Regions from separate parts of the Corynebacterium sp. PCR 32 genome, predicted to be linked through region 1. Evidence: predicted binding sites of a transcription regulator. Region 1 holds the regulator's gene; the other holds the start of a gene.
What was found. Region 1 encodes LexA, which represses DNA repair genes until DNA is damaged. Its sites were predicted from a motif close to CGAACANNTGTTCG; they were not measured.
Positions count from the first base shown of each region.

Region 2: a site for LexA is predicted at 1,784-1,797, ahead of V5S80_RS07730 (SAV_6107 family HEPN domain-containing protein). Genes of this name have one in related genera too.

Region 1 is NZ_JBAHVL010000001.1:654,209-657,636, reverse strand. It holds gene nrdR (transcriptional regulator NrdR) at 1-433, opposite strand, end outside; gene lexA (transcriptional repressor LexA) at 1,281-2,015, shown strand; gene ptsP (phosphoenolpyruvate--protein phosphotransferase) at 2,105-3,428, opposite strand, start outside.
Region 2 is NZ_JBAHVL010000005.1:136,572-139,999, reverse strand. It holds gene V5S80_RS07740 (methylenetetrahydrofolate reductase) at 1-1,015, shown strand, start outside; gene V5S80_RS07735 (GNAT family N-acetyltransferase) at 1,092-1,706, opposite strand; gene V5S80_RS07730 (SAV_6107 family HEPN domain-containing protein) at 1,899-2,288, shown strand; gene V5S80_RS07725 (DUF3040 domain-containing protein) at 2,312-2,857, shown strand.

The sequences.
Region 1 (3,428 bases):
TGAATTCCCTAATTTCTCGCTCGAAGTCTTCCACACTGCTAAATTGCTTGTACACCGAGGCAAAACGCATATAGGCAACTTCATCGAGTTGCCGTAAAGGCTCCAACACCGCGAGACCAACGTCGTTTGAACGAACGCGTGATCCTCCTTGGGCGCGCAAATCAATCTCGACTCGTTGAGCAAGAAGTTTCAATTGGTCTTCCGGTACCTCCCGCCCTTGGCATGCACGCTTTACTCCACGGATAAGTTTATCTTTGCTGAAGTCTTCTGTTACTCCGTTTCGCTTATCTACCAAAAGGACCGACTTCTCGACGGTAGTAAAACGGCCATCACATTTGCCGCATTGCCGGCGTCGTCGAGTGACAAAACCGTTTTCCACAGTCCTGGAATCAATCACTCGGGATTGTGAGTGATGACAAAAAGGACAAAACACGACGATGAACTCCTATCTGCATGGCTGTCCGCCCCCGACGAGTGCGATAGCGTTCTATCCTTCCTCAGAAGGGACCACCGTGACCGAGGATTGACCATACGTCGAGCGCTGGCCTGCATCAGTATCCCGTGGTTCCTCCCAGGCATAGAACAGGCTTGCGCCCATGAGTACCCCGAGAACGAGACTGTATGCCGCGATTCTACGTCGCTCGCCATAAGAAGAGCGACTGCAGGTGGACGCTGATCTTCTGGGCTTGTATCTCAGCCCCGCTGATCGGTGTCGAGAACTGACAGGAGCAGTAACGGTTCCAGTCCGCCGCGTCGGGACAGTATGTTGGCCGTGAACCTCAAGTCCTTTCAGGGGTAGTTCGCCGTGTCCGTGAGTATCAACGCTACGGCCGCGAGTGGGATGCATGTAGCTGTGAGTGGTTCGTGTGTGGGTTTGTACTGGCATGGGACATCCTTTCGATATTGTCGTAGATCCAAATGCAATCGAACATCTCATCCCCCAACAAGGGGACGATGACATGACAGCAAATGACCCCGACACAACAGCACATATTGTGCCATATATCGAACACAGATTCCTATTTGGCCATATAGAAACACTCTTTAGTTCGAACATTACGTAATTTTATTACTACATTGTCTGCAATGTTTTTACCCAGCAGCCATAACTCGACGAGAGGGGTAGCCAGCACCTCATCGAACGCACGTCCATCTTGAATTGGGTGATGTAGACTAACCTCACTGACATATTTGACACCAAGAATGTGGCCGTGAAATCCATGATCATTCGCACAGTCATGTCCATCGGTGGCGGCCAGACACTGAAAGAGACGAACGCTATGCCCGCGAAAAAAAACCGGAAATCGACGAAACCCAATCCCCATTCACTCACTGATCGGCAGCGCCGCATCCTCGACATCATCCAGGACGCGATTGTCCTGCGTGGCTATCCACCAAGTATTAGAGAAATTGGTCAAGCTGCTGGACTGACGTCAACATCGTCGGTCGCCTACCAACTTAAGGAACTTGAGAAAAAAGGTTTTCTCCGACGCGACCCTAATAAACCCCGGGCAGTGGGGCTGAAAATCACCGACCCTACGAGTACACCTAGGTCCCGCACCTCACCACGAGCAGATGATATACACGATTCCGTCATCCACGCCCCCGGCGGGGGAGAACACGATGAGAGTCAGCGTCCTACACCAGTTTTTGTACCGGCAATTGGGCGTATCGCAGCTGGCGCCCCGATCTTGGCTGAGCAAGAAATTTCCGATGAGTTCCCACTTCCCCGTGAGATCACAGGAGACGGTGAGCTGTACATACTGTCGGTGGTAGGCGAATCTATGCGGGATGCTGGAATTTTGGATGGTGACTATGTCGTTGTACGTTCCCAGAATGTCGCCGAACTTGGGGATTTTGTTGTTGCCATGATTGATGGCGAAGCCACGGTAAAAGAGTTTCACCGTGACCGCACCGGCGTGTGGCTTCTCCCCCACAACGATGCGTTTGAGCCCATCCCTGGCAACGATGCCACACTTCTTGGAAAAGTAGTTACAGTTATTCGGTCACTATAGTTTCGCCGTAACATGCACCACGTTGATCATCACCAGTCGTAGGCACATGTCACGGCTGTTACTCATCACCACACCGCAGCGCTGCGTTTTTACAGGGCCTTGGCGGCAGCTGCCTTCGCATCTGCAGCTGACGTAGCAGCGAGAGCTGCCGCAGCCATCGCCTGGCATTCTTCGAAGGTGAGGTCGCCAATTTGTGCACCCACACCAGCGGCTGATGGTGCGGCCACCGATAAGGAATTAACACCAAGGCCAGTTAGAACACAGGCCAGAAGAGGATCTGATGCCGCCTCACCACAGACTCCAACCGGTGTTCCAGTTTCTACACCCGCGGAACACACTATCTTGATAAGACGTAACACCGCTGGTTGCCAAGGATCATTGAGGTGTGCCAATGGCGAGGACAAACGATCGGCCGCCATGGTGTATTGCGTCAAGTCGTTTGTTCCGATCGACACAAAATCAACTTCACGCATAATTTCTGACGCGCACATCGCCACCGCGGGAACCTCGACCATCACCCCTGGTGTCAAGCTACGTTCACGGCACATGTCAGCAAACCACCGCGCTTCATCCACCGTGGCAATCATCGGAGCCATGACCCATGTTGGGGCGTTGACATGATTACTTGATGCGACCGCCTGTGCGATCGCATCAAGTTGGCGTGACAAGATATCTTGCCGGTCCCACGCGATACGTACACCACGGACGCCTAGCGCGGGGTTATCTTCTTTGTCAGCCTCCACGAATGGAACAGGCTTATCTGACCCTGCGTCAAGGGTACGAACGACGACCTTACCAGTCGGAAACGCGTTGAGGACCCGACTATAGGCCGCAGCCTGATCATCGACGGTTGGTTCCTTCGTTGATGACAAGAAGAGCAGCTCAGTCCGGAATAATCCGACTCCCTCAACGGCAGTCGACGCCGCGGATGCTGCCTGCGGACCATCCTGGACATTCGCGAGCAGTTGGACACGGTGCCCATCTTTGGTTTGCGCCGGACCTTCCCAGTGAGCAATTTTTTCCGCAAGCTGTGACCATTCATGTACCGCACTCGCCGCAGCAGTTTCATCCGGACGAATGGTCAACTCTCCAGCTGCTCCATTAATCAACCCTGGTGTCCGTTCCGATTCGATGTTCACCGGCGAGGTTCCAACAGCAACCACACAAGGGATGTTCAACTGGCGAGCGATAATTGCGGTATGCGAGGTTGGACCACCGCACCGTGTAACAATGCCGAGTACAAGTTCTGGGTTCAGCGTCGCGGTATCTGCGGGAGCAAGGTCATCAGCCAGGAGAATCGATGGGGAGGTCAATGTGGGAAGCCCGGGCTCAGGAATACCCTGCAGCTGAGCCAAGACTCTATCGCGAACATCTTCAAGATCAGCGACCCGCTCTGCGAAAACGCCACCGTTA
Region 2 (3,428 bases), on a different contig from region 1:
CTCGCCTCGTTCGGCGCACGCGCTGACACATCATTCGGATTGGCCGGTATATCAACAAGTCCCGGTTACCCAGGCTATTTCTTTGCCATCGCCAGGGCCTGTGCCATTTTCTGTGGAATTTATGCCTCCGAGAGACGATGGCGCAGAACACCGACTCAAGAATGCTGCGGCAACATTCCATGACCTTGGTGCGAGTTTTGTTTCTGTGACATATGGGGCAGGAGGATCGAGCCGGGGTCGTACTATCCGGATTGGACAAGAGCTGGCACATACTCCGCTAACGACCTTGGTTCACCTCACGCTGGTGCAGCACACTGCTGCTGAGTTGAGAGAGATTATTGCGAGTTATCAAGATTGTGGGTTGACCAACATCTTGGCATTGCGGGGGGACCCGCCGGGTGATCCCACTGGTGAATGGGTGAAGACTGACGGTGGTCTGGATCATGCCATCGAGTTGATCGAGCTCATCAAAAAATGTGACACTCAGCAACAATTTGAAATTGGAATCGCCTCATTTCCTGATAAGCATTATCGAGCGCGGGACGTCGATGCGGATACTGCTTACACTATTGCGAAACTTCGGGCAGGAGCGAGTTACTCCATCACCCAGATGTTTTTTGACGTTGACTACTATCTCCGGCTTCGTGATCGCCTTGCCGCGGCCGACTCTGTCCATGGTTGCAAACCTGTCATCCCGGGGTTGATGCCGATCACTTCCCTGAGGTCACTACGGCGACAGCGAGAGCTTGCTGGATGTCGGATTCCGTCGAAGCTCGAAGAACACCTTGAAAAAGCTGCCTCGGCAGGGAATTCTGCGGATCCCCACGTCAAGCATGAAATTCGGAAGATCGGTATAGCTCATACCACAGCGATGGCGGAGCGCCTTATCAGTGAGGGGGTCCCTGATCTGCACTTTATGACGCTAAACTTTGCTCGAGCGACACAGGAAGTACTCCACAACCTTGGGATGGCTCCTGCGTGGGGTCCTGATCGTGGTCATGATGCGATCCGATAACCTGATCGCGTGCAGGAAAGTATCTGCCTCGGCGTTACCATGGGCTATTAACGCTGATTCTGCGCTTGTATTACGGCTAAATCAATGAGGAGTTGTCTCCATTGAGAGGAAGGCAGCTACCGAGGATTGCGAATGGCCTGGGATCACCAGGGAAATGCATGTTTCGTACGATATCAGTGAAGCCGAGCCGTCGGTAGAGATGGAAAGCATGGTTATTTTCGCAGGCTACTTCCGGGGTGGAAAGAAGAAGCTTCTGACTTGTGAGGTTGCTAGCAAAAGTTGTGAGCAAATAGTGCCCCAATCCACTGCTTTGCCACGACGGCTCCACGTGGATTTCTGCCAGTTCGGTGTAATTTGCTAAAAGCTGACTTTGTACGTGTGTGGGGGCTCCAGCGGACCTGAGTGCTGCCTTCACTTGTGTATTCCACCATTGTCCGTCGCCACCTCGGTAACCGTAGGCAAAGCCTCGGATTGGTTGTTCGGGATCCCTTGGATCAGGTTTTTTGCCCGCGGAATAGTCGATGGCAGCGACAGCATGAAAACCTAGGTAACGTGAGTGGGTAGTCCATGCGGATTGTCGTGCACCGGAGATTGTTGAGCTGTAGCCCATTGCTCGTATGTAAATGGAGACCAATTCGGGTACACGTTGACGAAACTGTGGGGAGGTCAACGTTGTAAAGGCGATGGGCATTCTTTAATGAAACCATGTGATGGCAAAGTGTGTGGCGATACGGGGGAAGGTGTACTGGTCTGCCACGCCTTTCTAATCAAACTTATGATCGAATTTAATGGTTGGATCGGATCCATTGTCCGACGTGACCTGTAGTGTGCGAGGCGTCAGCTGGTCAAGGAAAGTTGTGGTTCATGAGTAGGGGAGTGAAAGATGATAAATGAGGCAACGGTGAGTTTTTTGAGGAAAGCGGATGCCTTGCTAGCGAATCGCCCGAACAACCTTGGCCAGCGCGAGATAGAGCAGCGTTTCCAAAACTCGTATTATGCTGCTCTTCGTCTTGCTGGAGCGGTGATTGAAGACGTTATGTCTCGGCGGAAGAGGAAACTCAGGGGCGATGCGTGGACATTGCTCGCTCGATGCGGAGGGCAATATGGGGCATGGGCTGATATTTTTCGTCCATATTCGCCCGTAAAGGAGCGCATTAGGATGGGGTTGTCCCCCTCGTTGAGTCTCGACGATCTGGAATGTTTTGAGCACCATGTATTGGAGTTTCGTACTTTTGTCAATGATCGCTACGCGTGGGTTCCTTGCGTGGCATAGAGGATGAGGTGCGATAATCTAGAATGCGCCCACGGGGTGGGGATTGTATTACCCCTGGTGGAGGTGGGGATGGGGAGTGTTGCGAGTATGCTGAGGGAGTATATGGAACTGTTATCGCCCCTGTAACGTTGTCAGGGGTGGAGAACAGTATTTTCGCAGAAAATGGAGGAGTTGTGGCCCTCTCGGAGCAAGAGCAGCGTACTCTCGATGAGATTGAGAATGCTCTGTATCAGGAAGATCCTGATTTTGGTAAAAATGTAGGGTCGATCCAGGGTGGCGGTGTTGCTGTTAAAGTCGTTGCTCTACTCATTCTTGGCCTTGCTTTACTCGTCGGTGGTATGGCCCTGTCTCAGATCAGCTTATGGTTTGTGGCGATGTCTGTCGCAGGATTCTTGGTAATGTTTGGCGCTGGTGTGATTTGTCTGCGGGGGAGGCATGTCATCTCTATAGCTCGAGCGAATGGGGTGTCTGGGAGGGGAACGAAGAGTGCATGGAGCGGTCATTACTCTTCCCAGGTCAAGCAATCGGGTGGCATGGAGGAGAACTTCCGTCGACGTTTTGAGCGTTGATCTGACGGACGTCGAATTAAGTCTGTATAGGCGTGTGCTATGCGGTAGAGGTTTTCCTGATGGTGGCCGGCTCCATGAGGGGCGTCGGCCGTGGCGGTGCTGGTTGAGGTAATCATTGTGGCTGTATGTAACTGGCACGTTTTTGCAGCCTGGTTGTCATCCACTCGGTTGAGTAACGGTGAGTTTTTGCAAGTCCTCGTTTCGGGTGAGTTGCTTGGGGCTTGACTATCAATTTTTGTGGAGACCTAGTGGCTGTGATGCGTCTTCATTGCCACAGTGTTCCTGGTTGGCTGGCTTAGACTTCGCCCAAAAGGTACTCATGCAGCAATTATTTTTGGGTGGCTGACGACTCATCTCCCACTTTGCCCCACTGATGTGATCGTCTAGACGGATTATCCATCCTTACGTGGAATCTGTATGCCTATTGGGGCATATTGTGTCGCGAGTGACATATTTTTCTGGCTGTATGGTAGCTGCATTAATCGGAGCTGGTAGCCATTTCGCTTCAATTGATAGGGGCGGAGTGGCACCCCAGGCTAGGCGTGATAATTCTTTACTTTCTGTAAAGGTT